Regions from separate parts of the Psychrobacillus sp. INOP01 genome, predicted to be linked through region 1. Evidence: a T-box and tRNA genes for the amino acid it is inferred to sense, from the RefSeq annotation. Region 1 holds a T-box; the other regions hold tRNA genes.
The links. The T-box of region 1 lies ahead of ileS (isoleucine--tRNA ligase). A T-box ahead of a tRNA ligase gene usually reads a tRNA of that ligase, here a tRNA-Ile.

Region 1 (4,227 bases):
TAATATGTGTTCTAACGTATTTGTCACCAATTAGCAAAAACCGGATAGGTATGTCGTATTTGCAGCCGAAGACAAAAGAGGACTTAGTGGCAAGACGTGAAATGGTACAGCACTGGGCTAAATCGAATAATGGATTAATGGGAAGAAGTCCAGATTATATGAACACAACATTAATGGCTTTAGCTTCATCCGTTCATTTGTTGCAGGATCAAAAGAACTGTTTTCCAGATAATCTGCAATCATTTTATGAATACGCAAGAGAAAATGATATCTCCATGACCCATACTTTTATAGAACCACAAGTAAATCGAACACTACTGTATGTGGAGCGTTCGAATGAACCGATTGCCGCAAAAATAATAGATAGGAACGAAGATGGAATCATAGTAAAAGGTGCACGACTCCTTGCGACACAAGGTGGAATAACGGATGAATTATTAGTAATCGCAGCAGGAGGGAAAGTAGAAGAGGATAATAGTTTCGCATTTTCCATACCTAGTAATACAAAAGGGTTAAGGTTCATATGTAGAGAATCATTTGTTGGAGGGGATTCCTCTTTTAACTATCCATTAAGTTCGAAATATGAAGAAATGGATAGCGTTGTAGTGTTTGATAATGTCTTAGTTCCCTGGGAGCGCGTATTTTATTATGATAATATCCATATATCAAATAATTTTATGAAGTCGAACTCGTTCCTACCCTTTACACTTCATCAAGTAGTATCTAGGCAAATTATAAAAACCGAATTCATACTGGGGATTGTCCAATTAATTATCGATGCCATTAATATTGATGAATACCAGCATGTGCAAGAAAAAGCATCTGAAATAATCATAGCTCTGGAGACGATGAAAGCATTAGTGATAAAATCAGAGGTAGAGGCCCAAATAGACAAAGGGGGTTGGATGCAACCAGATCGCGCCACATTACAAATTGCAATGAATGTATTTCCACACATTTATCCGAGGTTTACGGAAATCATTCAGCTCTTAGGTGCGAGTGGATTAATGTCCATCCCAACCGAAAGTGCATTTCAATCACCTATTAAAAACGAGTTAAATCATTACTTACAATCCAGTGAGGACATTGGAGAGGACCGTGTGAAACTTTTTCGATTAGCATGGGACTTAACGATGAGCGCTTTTGGCACAAGACAAACTCTATACGAACGTTTTTTCTTCGGGGATCCTGTCCGACTTGCTAGTCAGCTATACTATTCCTATGATATGGATGAATATGTGCAACGAGTGAAAAATATATTGGAATGAGTCCACAGAACTTTGAAGCTTTTTGCGTTTGCAAGGCTTTTTGTCATAAACACTGGTTTTCAAATGAATCAAAAAATGGTTAGTATTAACTTGAACTTATTCATTCATTAATGTAGAAATTGAAGGCTTCTGATACTGAGCAGTTTGCGGCTAATATAAACACTATTAGCATTCGGAAAAATAATTGACACTATTTACTAAATTTGTTATAGTACTATTCAATAAAAGCATATAAATTCGTTGAAGAGAAAGAGTAATGTATCTATAAGTTCCCCAGAGAGCTGACAAATTGGTGAAAGTCAGTGTGCAAGTGATACATGAATATCCTCTCTGAGAAGAAGAGCTGAAGATTTTAGTAAGCTTATCCGGGTGTCTACCGTTAAAAAGAACACGTATGATTTGTACGTTGCTAAGTGCTATTGGATCGGCTCAATAGAATTAGGGTGGTATCGCGGTTAACCCCGTCCCTTTACTCGGGACGGGGTTTTTTGTATGCCTTTTATACAAAATGTATAGGAGGAAAAGTTATGAGCATGCATGAAGTAAAAGAAAGTAAAGTAGAACGGGAACAAAGAATACGTGAGTATTGGCAAAACAATAATACCTTCGAAAAATCTGTACAAAATCGGGAAGAGGCTACACCATTTGTCTTTTATGAAGGTCCACCAACAGCAAATGGACTTCCACATGTAGGCCATGCACTCGGAAGAACGATTAAAGATGTCGTAGCTCGCTATAAAACTATGCAGGGATACAAAGTAAAGCGAAAGGCAGGATGGGACACACATGGTTTACCAGTTGAACTAGGGGTGGAGAAACAGCTAGGAATCTCAGGTAAACAAGATATCGAAAATTATGGTATTGAGGATTTTGTTAAGAAATGCAAGGAAAGTGTATTCACATATGAAAGAGTTTGGCGTTCCTTTACGGAGGAACTAGGTTATTGGGTAGACATGGATAACCCTTATTTAACATTAAGTAACGATTATATTGAAAGTGTATGGAATATTTTAAGTAAAGTGCATCGCGATAAATTGCTCTACAAAGGTCATCGTGTGTCACCTTATTGTCCTAGCTGCCAAACATCCCTGAGTTCACATGAAGTGGCGCAAGGTTATAAGGATGTGAAAGATCTCTCAGCCACTGTTAAATTTAAACTCGCAAATGTTAATGAATTTTTTCTCGGTTGGACTACAACGCCTTGGACGTTACCAGCTAACGTAGCGCTTGCTATGAATCCTTCTCTTGTTTATGTCCGAGCTAAGGTAGAAGATGAAATATATATAGTTGCAAAATCATTAGTTCCTGCTGTATTAGGAGAAAAAGCTATCATCCTAAGTGAACATTCAGGAGACGAATTTGATGGTGTTCCTTACCTTCCTCCATTCCATTATGTAGACGTACCAAAAGGGCATCTTGTCGTGTTAGCAGATTATGTAACAGAAACGAGTGGTACAGGGATTGTGCATATTGCCCCGGCATATGGTGAGGATGATTATCGAACAGTGCAACAAAATGGACTTTCCTTTGTAAATGTCGTGGATCAGCGAGGGTGTTATACAGAAGTAGTCACGGATTTAGAGGGTAAATTTGTGAAAGACTGTGACGTTGAGATTATTAAGCTATTATCGACCAAGGGGTTACTATTTCATAAAGAGAAATATGAACATAGCTATCCCCATTGTTGGCGATGTGATTCTCCACTTCTTTATTATGCAACGGACAGTTGGTTCATCAAGATGTCAGCATTAAAAGAGCAACTAGTTGAAAATAATGAAAAGGTTAATTGGTACCCTGATCACATTAAAAATGGGCGCTTTGGTAATTTCTTAGAAAATGTAGTGGATTGGAATATAAGCCGTAATCGTTACTGGGGAACCCCTTTAAACGTGTGGATTTGCTCAACTTGTGGAAACGAAGAGGCACCGACAAGTGTTGCATCTTTAGCCAGACTCGCATCTCAGCCATTACCGGGAAATTTAGAGTTGCATAAGCCATATATAGATGCCGTTATCTGTACTTGTCCAAAATGTAGTGGGGAGATGCTACGTACGCCTGAAGTAATAGATGTATGGTTTGATAGCGGATCGATGCCTTTTGCACAGCATCATTATCCATTTGGTGATAATAAACAATTTAACGAACAGTTCCCAGCGGATGTAGTGATAGAAGGAATTGACCAAACTAGAGGTTTCTTCTATAGCTTACTAGCGGTTTCAACACTTTTTACAGGAAAGGCACCTTATAAAAATGTATTATCACTTGGCCATGTATTGGATGAACAGGGACAGAAAATGTCAAAAAGCAAAGGTAATGCATTAGATCCACTCGAATTAATGCATCAGTACGGTGCCGATGCATTGCGCTGGGCATTATTGGTCGATAGTTCTCCATGGAATCCAAAACGTTTTTCAACAAAGATTGTCCAAGAAGCGAGTTCAAAGCTACTTGATACGCTTGATAATTTATATAAATTTTATTCACTATATGCAAATATTGATCAGTTTTCCTTTGATACAACAAAACCCGGTAACCAAACAAAAATGGACCGATGGATTCTTTCGCGGTTGAATAGTACGATTCAAAGGGTAACAATATATATGGATGATTATCAGTTTACCCAAGCTACTCGTGAAATCGCTGAGTTAGTAGAGGAAGTAAGTAATTGGTATGTACGTCGGTCAAGACAACGGTTTTGGGCAACAGGTTTTTCTGAGGATAAGCGTGCAGCCTTTAATACGTTATACTACGTATTAAGTAATGTTAGTAAGTTAGTTGCGCCGTTCAGTCCTTATATCGCAGAGGATATTCATTTAAAATTACACAATAATAGCGTTCATCTACGGGACTACCCAAAACATGACAGTAGTTTAATCGATGGAAAATTAGAGGATGATATGAATGCTGTATTGAAGATCGTTGAGTTAGGTCGCAGTATCCGTAGTTCATATAACTTGAA
Region 2 (4,227 bases), 1.5 Mb from region 1:
CAGGAGGTCAGCGGTTCGATCCCGCTAGGCTCCACCATGAACATTGAAAACTGAACATGCAAAACGTTAAGACATACAGCTTATCAACTAACTTAGTTAGTTTGATAGCAAAACAATTTTGACATCATTTAATGATGATGCCAGCAAAACAAATGAGCTTTTTAAGTTCTCTATTATGGAGAGTTTGATCCTGGCTCAGGACGAACGCTGGCGGCATGCCTAATACATGCAAGTCGAGCGAATGACGAAGAAGCTTGCTTCTTCTGATTTAGCGGCGGACGGGTGAGTAACACGTGGGCAACCTGCCCTGTAGATTGGGATAACTCCGGGAAACCGGGGCTAATACCGAATAATCCATTTCCTCACATGGGGAGATGTTAAAAGACGGTTTCGGCTGTCACTACAGGATGGGCCCGCGGCGCATTAGCTAGTTGGTGAGGTAACGGCTCACCAAGGCGACGATGCGTAGCCGACCTGAGAGGGTGATCGGCCACACTGGGACTGAGACACGGCCCAGACTCCTACGGGAGGCAGCAGTAGGGAATCTTCCACAATGGACGAAAGTCTGATGGAGCAATGCCGCGTGAGTGAAGAAGGTTTTCGGATCGTAAAACTCTGTTGTGAGGGAAGAACAAGTACGAGAGTAACTGCTCGTACCTTGACGGTACCTCATTAGAAAGCCACGGCTAACTACGTGCCAGCAGCCGCGGTAATACGTAGGTGGCAAGCGTTGTCCGGAATTATTGGGCGTAAAGCGCGCGCAGGCGGTCCTTTAAGTCTGATGTGAAATCCCACGGCTCAACCGTGGAAGGTCATTGGAAACTGGGGGACTTGAGTACAGAAGAGGAAAGCGGAATTCCAAGTGTAGCGGTGAAATGCGTAGAGATTTGGAGGAACACCAGTGGCGAAGGCGGCTTTCTGGTCTGTAACTGACGCTGAGGCGCGAAAGCGTGGGGAGCAAACAGGATTAGATACCCTGGTAGTCCACGCCGTAAACGATGAGTGCTAAGTGTTAGGGGGTTTCCGCCCCTTAGTGCTGCAGCTAACGCATTAAGCACTCCGCCTGGGGAGTACGGTCGCAAGACTGAAACTCAAAGGAATTGACGGGGGCCCGCACAAGCGGTGGAGCATGTGGTTTAATTCGAAGCAACGCGAAGAACCTTACCAGGTCTTGACATCCCGCTGACCGGTCTAGAGATAGGCTTTTCCCTTCGGGGACAGCGGTGACAGGTGGTGCATGGTTGTCGTCAGCTCGTGTCGTGAGATGTTGGGTTAAGTCCCGCAACGAGCGCAACCCTTGATCTTAGTTGCCAGCATTCAGTTGGGCACTCTAAGGTGACTGCCGGTGATAAACCGGAGGAAGGTGGGGATGACGTCAAATCATCATGCCCCTTATGACCTGGGCTACACACGTGCTACAATGGACGGTACAGAGGGTCGCAACCCCGCGAGGGTGAGCAAATCCCATAAAACCGTTCTCAGTTCGGATTGTAGGCTGCAACTCGCCTACATGAAGCCGGAATCGCTAGTAATCGTGGATCAGCATGCCACGGTGAATACGTTCCCGGGCCTTGTACACACCGCCCGTCACACCACGAGAGTTTGTAACACCCGAAGTCGGTGGGGTAACCCTTACGGGAGCCAGCCGCCGAAGGTGGGACAGATGATTGGGGTGAAGTCGTAACAAGGTAGCCGTATCGGAAGGTGCGGCTGGATCACCTCCTTTCTAAGGATAATATCGGAATACAGATCTTTATCTGTATCTTAACGTTTTGCAGTTCAGTTTTGAATGTTCATATTAATATATGGAAATTCAAAGAGGGCCTATAGCTCAGCTGGTTAGAGCGCACGCCTGATAAGCGTGAGGTCGATGGTTCGAGTCCATTTAGGCCCACCATACCCTTTTTTTGTTTCGGGGCCTTAGCTCAGCTGGGAGAGCGCCTGCCTTGCACGCAGGAGGTCAGCGGTTCGATCCCGCTAGGCTCCACCAAATTATATTACTTGCTCCTGCGATTACTCGTCGCAAAGGAACAAAACCTTTGTTCTTTGAAAACTGGATAAAACGACATTGAAACAATAAACAACAAGAAATTCAAGTTGTGGTTACTTCGGTAATCATAATGTGTAAGACTTTTTAACTTTTAGGTTAAGTTAATAAGGGCGCACGGTGAATGCCTTGGCACTAGGAGTCGACGAAGGACGGCACTAACACCGATATGCTTCGGGGAGCTGTAAGTGAGCTTTGATCCGGAGATTTCCGAATGGGGAAACCCACTGTTCGTAATGGAGCAGTACATTTGCGTGAATACATAGCGCATCTGAGACACACCCAGGGAACTGAAACATCTAAGTACCTGGAGGAAGAGAAAGAAAAATCGATTCCCTGAGTAGCGGCGAGCGAAACGGGAATAGCCCAAACCAAGAGGCTTGCCTCTTGGGGTTGTAGGACACTCTACATAGAGTTACAAAGGAATGAGTTAGACGAAGCGATCTGGAAAGGTCCGCAGGATAGGGTAAAAGCCCCGTAGTCCAAAATTCATTCTCTCTTGAGTGTATCCTGAGTACGGCGGAACACGTGAAATTCCGTCGGAATCCGGGAGGACCATCTCCCAAGGCTAAATACTACCTAGTGACCGATAGTGAACCAGTACCGTGAGGGAAAGGTGAAAAGCACCCCGGAAGGGGAGTGAAATAGATCCTGAAACCGTGTGCCTACAAGTAGTTAGAGCCCGTTAATGGGTGATAGCGTGCCTTTTGTAGAATGAACCGGCGAGTTACGATTACATGCAAGGTTAAGTTGAGAAGACGGAGCCGCAGCGAAAGCGAGTCTGAATAGGGCGAATGAGTATGTGGTCGTAGACCCGAAACCAGGTGATCTACCCATGTCCAGGATGAAGGTAAGGTAACACTTACTGGAGGTCCGAACCCACGCACGTTGAAAAGTGCGGGGATGAGGTGTGGGTAGCGGAGAAATTCCAATCGAACCTGGAGATAGCTGGTTCTCTCCGAAATAGCTTTAGGGCTAGCCTCAAACGTTAGAATCTTGGAGGTAGAGCACTGTTTGGACTAGGGGCCCATCCCGGGTTACCGAATTCAGACAAACTCCGAATGCCAATGATTTATGTTTGGGAGTCAGACTGCGAGTGATAAGATCCGTAGTCAAGAGGGAAACAGCCCAGACCACCAGCTAAGGTCCCAAAGTATTTGTTAAGTGGAAAAGGATGTGGCGTTGCTTAGACAACCAGGATGTTGGCTTAGAAGCAGCCATCATTTAAAGAGTGCGTAATAGCTCACTGGTCGAGTGACGCTGCGCCGAAAATGTATCGGGGCTAAACAAATCACCGAAGCTGTGGATTGATACCTTTGGTATCAGTGGTAGGAGAGCGTTCTAAGGGCGTTGAAGTCAGACCGGAAGGACTGGTGGAGCGCTTAGAAGTGAGAATGCCGGTATGAGTAGCGAAAGACGGGTGAGAATCCCGTCCACCGTATGACTAAGGTTTCCTGAGGAAGGCTCGTCCGCTCAGGGTTAGTCGGGACCTAAGCCGAGGCCGATAGGCGTAGGCGATGGATAACAGGTTGATATTCCTGTACCACCAAACCACCGTTTGAGTAATGGGGGGACGCAGAAGGATAGGGTAAGCATGCTGTTGGTTATGCATGTCCAAGCAGTAAGGTGTGAATGTAGGCAAATCCGCATTCTGTAACATTGAGCTGTGATGGCGAGGACGTATGTCCGGAGTTCCTGATTTCACACTGCCAAGAAAAGCCTCTAGCGAGGTGATAGGTGCCCGTACCGCAAACCGACACAGGTAGTCGAGGAGAGAATCCTAAGGTGAGCGAGAGAACTCTCGTTAAGGAACTCGGCAAAATGACCCCGTAACTTCGGGAGAAGGGGTGCTCTTTTGGGTGCATAGCCTAGAAGAGCCGCAGTGAATAGGCCCAGGCGACTGTTTAGCAAAAACACAGGTCTCTGCAAAACCGTAAGGTGAAGTATAGGGGCTGACGCCTGCCCGGTGCTGGAAGGTTAAGAGGAGTGCTTAGCGCAAGCGAAGGTGCGAATTGAAGCCCCAGTAAACGGCGGCCGTAACTATAACGGTCCTAAGGTAGCGAAATTCCTTGTCGGGTAAGTTCCGACCCGCACGAAAGGCGTAACGATCTGGGCACTGTCTCAACGAGAGACTCGGTGAAATTATAGTACCTGTGAAGATGCAGGTTACCCGCGACAGG
Region 3 (4,227 bases), 1.8 Mb from region 1:
ACTATAAAGTAATACGGTAGGAATGCTACTTAAAAACGGACAATTAATTTTGTTCGTTTTTATTGTTGACATATGATTTTGTTTCGTGCTATTATAATAAGCGTCGTCAAAAGCACAACAAACTATTTCAATAAATACTAACGAAAAAAGTTTTTTAAAAAACTTCTTGACACTTACTTAGTACGATGGTAAATTAGAGGAGTCGCAAAAAACGACACAGCAAATTGAACATTGAAAACTGAACATGCAAAACGTTAAGACATACAGCTTATCAACTAACATTGTTAGTTTGATAGCAAAACAATTTTGACATCATTTAATGATGATGCCAGCAAAACAAATGAGCTTTTTAAGTTCTCTATTATGGAGAGTTTGATCCTGGCTCAGGACGAACGCTGGCGGCATGCCTAATACATGCAAGTCGAGCGAATGACGAAGAAGCTTGCTTCTTCTGATTTAGCGGCGGACGGGTGAGTAACACGTGGGCAACCTGCCCTGTAGATTGGGATAACTCCGGGAAACCGGGGCTAATACCGAATAATCCATTTCCTCACATGGGGAGATGTTAAAAGACGGTTTCGGCTGTCACTACAGGATGGGCCCGCGGCGCATTAGCTAGTTGGTGAGGTAACGGCTCACCAAGGCGACGATGCGTAGCCGACCTGAGAGGGTGATCGGCCACACTGGGACTGAGACACGGCCCAGACTCCTACGGGAGGCAGCAGTAGGGAATCTTCCACAATGGACGAAAGTCTGATGGAGCAATGCCGCGTGAGTGAAGAAGGTTTTCGGATCGTAAAACTCTGTTGTGAGGGAAGAACAAGTACGAGAGTAACTGCTCGTACCTTGACGGTACCTCATTAGAAAGCCACGGCTAACTACGTGCCAGCAGCCGCGGTAATACGTAGGTGGCAAGCGTTGTCCGGAATTATTGGGCGTAAAGCGCGCGCAGGCGGTCCTTTAAGTCTGATGTGAAATCCCACGGCTCAACCGTGGAAGGTCATTGGAAACTGGGGGACTTGAGTACAGAAGAGGAAAGCGGAATTCCAAGTGTAGCGGTGAAATGCGTAGAGATTTGGAGGAACACCAGTGGCGAAGGCGGCTTTCTGGTCTGTAACTGACGCTGAGGCGCGAAAGCGTGGGGAGCAAACAGGATTAGATACCCTGGTAGTCCACGCCGTAAACGATGAGTGCTAAGTGTTAGGGGGTTTCCGCCCCTTAGTGCTGCAGCTAACGCATTAAGCACTCCGCCTGGGGAGTACGGTCGCAAGACTGAAACTCAAAGGAATTGACGGGGGCCCGCACAAGCGGTGGAGCATGTGGTTTAATTCGAAGCAACGCGAAGAACCTTACCAGGTCTTGACATCCCGCTGACCGGTCTAGAGATAGGCTTTTCCCTTCGGGGACAGCGGTGACAGGTGGTGCATGGTTGTCGTCAGCTCGTGTCGTGAGATGTTGGGTTAAGTCCCGCAACGAGCGCAACCCTTGATCTTAGTTGCCAGCATTCAGTTGGGCACTCTAAGGTGACTGCCGGTGATAAACCGGAGGAAGGTGGGGATGACGTCAAATCATCATGCCCCTTATGACCTGGGCTACACACGTGCTACAATGGACGGTACAGAGGGTCGCAACCCCGCGAGGGTGAGCAAATCCCATAAAACCGTTCTCAGTTCGGATTGTAGGCTGCAACTCGCCTACATGAAGCCGGAATCGCTAGTAATCGTGGATCAGCATGCCACGGTGAATACGTTCCCGGGCCTTGTACACACCGCCCGTCACACCACGAGAGTTTGTAACACCCGAAGTCGGTGGGGTAACCCTTACGGGAGCCAGCCGCCGAAGGTGGGACAGATGATTGGGGTGAAGTCGTAACAAGGTAGCCGTATCGGAAGGTGCGGCTGGATCACCTCCTTTCTAAGGATAATATCGGAATACGAATTTTTATTCGTATCTTAACGTTTTGCAGTTCAGTTTTGAATGTTCATATTTATATATGGAAATTCAAAGAGGGCCTATAGCTCAGCTGGTTAGAGCGCACGCCTGATAAGCGTGAGGTCGATGGTTCGAGTCCATTTAGGCCCACCATACCTTTTTAAATTTCGGGGCCTTAGCTCAGCTGGGAGAGCGCCTGCCTTGCACGCAGGAGGTCAGCGGTTCGATCCCGCTAGGCTCCACCAAATTTATAATTTGTTCTTTGAAAACTGGATAAAACGACATTGAAACAATAAACAACAAGAAATTCAAGTTGTGGTTACTTCGGTAATCATAATGTGTAAGACTTTTTAACTTTTAGGTTAAGTTAATAAGGGCGCACGGTGAATGCCTTGGCACTAGGAGTCGACGAAGGACGGCACTAACACCGATATGCTTCGGGGAGCTGTAAGTGAGCTTTGATCCGGAGATTTCCGAATGGGGAAACCCACTGTTCGTAATGGAGCAGTACATTTGCGTGAATACATAGCGCATCTGAGACACACCCAGGGAACTGAAACATCTAAGTACCTGGAGGAAGAGAAAGAAAAATCGATTCCCTGAGTAGCGGCGAGCGAAACGGGAATAGCCCAAACCAAGAGGCTTGCCTCTTGGGGTTGTAGGACACTCTACATAGAGTTACAAAGGAATGAGTTAGACGAAGCGATCTGGAAAGGTCCGCAGGATAGGGTAAAAGCCCCGTAGTCCAAAATTCATTCTCTCTTGAGTGTATCCTGAGTACGGCGGAACACGTGAAATTCCGTCGGAATCCGGGAGGACCATCTCCCAAGGCTAAATACTACCTAGTGACCGATAGTGAACCAGTACCGTGAGGGAAAGGTGAAAAGCACCCCGGAAGGGGAGTGAAATAGATCCTGAAACCGTGTGCCTACAAGTAGTTAGAGCCCGTTAATGGGTGATAGCGTGCCTTTTGTAGAATGAACCGGCGAGTTACGATTACATGCAAGGTTAAGTTGAGAAGACGGAGCCGCAGCGAAAGCGAGTCTGAATAGGGCGAATGAGTATGTGGTCGTAGACCCGAAACCAGGTGATCTACCCATGTCCAGGATGAAGGTAAGGTAACACTTACTGGAGGTCCGAACCCACGCACGTTGAAAAGTGCGGGGATGAGGTGTGGGTAGCGGAGAAATTCCAATCGAACCTGGAGATAGCTGGTTCTCTCCGAAATAGCTTTAGGGCTAGCCTCAAACGTTAGAATCTTGGAGGTAGAGCACTGTTTGGACTAGGGGCCCATCCCGGGTTACCGAATTCAGACAAACTCCGAATGCCAATGATTTATGTTTGGGAGTCAGACTGCGAGTGATAAGATCCGTAGTCAAGAGGGAAACAGCCCAGACCACCAGCTAAGGTCCCAAAGTATTTGTTAAGTGGAAAAGGATGTGGCGTTGCTTAGACAACCAGGATGTTGGCTTAGAAGCAGCCATCATTTAAAGAGTGCGTAATAGCTCACTGGTCGAGTGACGCTGCGCCGAAAATGTATCGGGGCTAAACAAATCACCGAAGCTGTGGATTGATACCTTTGGTATCAGTGGTAGGAGAGCGTTCTAAGGGCGTTGAAGTCAGACCGGAAGGACTGGTGGAGCGCTTAGAAGTGAGAATGCCGGTATGAGTAGCGAAAGACGGGTGAGAATCCCGTCCACCGTATGACTAAGGTTTCCTGAGGAAGGCTCGTCCGCTCAGGGTTAGTCGGGACCTAAGCCGAGGCCGATAGGCGTAGGCGATGGATAACAGGTTGATATTCCTGTACCACCAAACCACCGTTTGAGTAATGGGGGGACGCAGAAGGATAGGGTAAGCATGCTGTTGGTTATGCATGTCCAAGCAGTAAGGTGTGAATGTAGGCAAATCCGCATTCTGTAACATTGAGCTGTGATGGCGAGGACGTATGTCCGGAGTTCCTGATTTCACACTGCCAAGAAAAGCCTCTAGCGAGGTGATAGGTGCCCGTACCGCAAACCGACACAGGTAGTCGAGGAGAGAATCCTAAGGTGAGCGAGAGAACTCTCGTTAAGGAACTCGGCAAAATGACCCCGTAACTTCGGGAGAAGGGGTGCTCTTTTGGGTGCATAGCCTAGAAGAGCCGCAGTGAATAGGCCCAGGCGACTGTTTAGCAAAAACACAGGTCTCTGCAAAACCGTAAGGTGAAGTATAGGGGCTGACGCCTGCCCGGTGCTGGAAGGTTAAGAGGAGTGCTTAGCGCAAGCGAAGGTGCGAATTGAAGCCCCAGTAAACGGC

Region 2: it encodes a tRNA-Ile, which carries the amino acid that the T-box ahead of ileS (isoleucine--tRNA ligase) is inferred to sense. The anticodon was not compared.
Region 3: it encodes a tRNA-Ile, which carries the amino acid that the T-box ahead of ileS (isoleucine--tRNA ligase) is inferred to sense. The anticodon was not compared.

Annotation. Positions count from the first base shown of each region.
Region 1 covers NZ_CP073315.1:3,709,931-3,714,157, forward strand. The annotation lists gene hpaB (4-hydroxyphenylacetate 3-monooxygenase, oxygenase component) at 1-1,268, shown strand, start outside; T-box leader at 1,500-1,740, shown strand; gene ileS (isoleucine--tRNA ligase) at 1,796-4,227, shown strand, end outside.
Region 2 covers NZ_CP073315.1:2,242,507-2,246,733, forward strand. The annotation lists tRNA gene KD050_RS11395 (tRNA-Ala) at 1-37, shown strand, start outside; rRNA gene KD050_RS11400 (16S ribosomal RNA) at 173-1,726, shown strand; tRNA gene KD050_RS11405 (tRNA-Ile) at 1,821-1,897, shown strand; tRNA gene KD050_RS11410 (tRNA-Ala) at 1,915-1,990, shown strand; rRNA gene KD050_RS11415 (23S ribosomal RNA) at 2,145-4,227, shown strand, end outside.
Region 3 covers NZ_CP073315.1:1,171,671-1,175,897, reverse strand. The annotation lists gene KD050_RS05985 (nucleotidyltransferase-like protein) at 1-20, shown strand, start outside; rRNA gene KD050_RS05980 (16S ribosomal RNA) at 361-1,914, shown strand; tRNA gene KD050_RS05975 (tRNA-Ile) at 2,009-2,085, shown strand; tRNA gene KD050_RS05970 (tRNA-Ala) at 2,102-2,177, shown strand; rRNA gene KD050_RS05965 (23S ribosomal RNA) at 2,293-4,227, shown strand, end outside.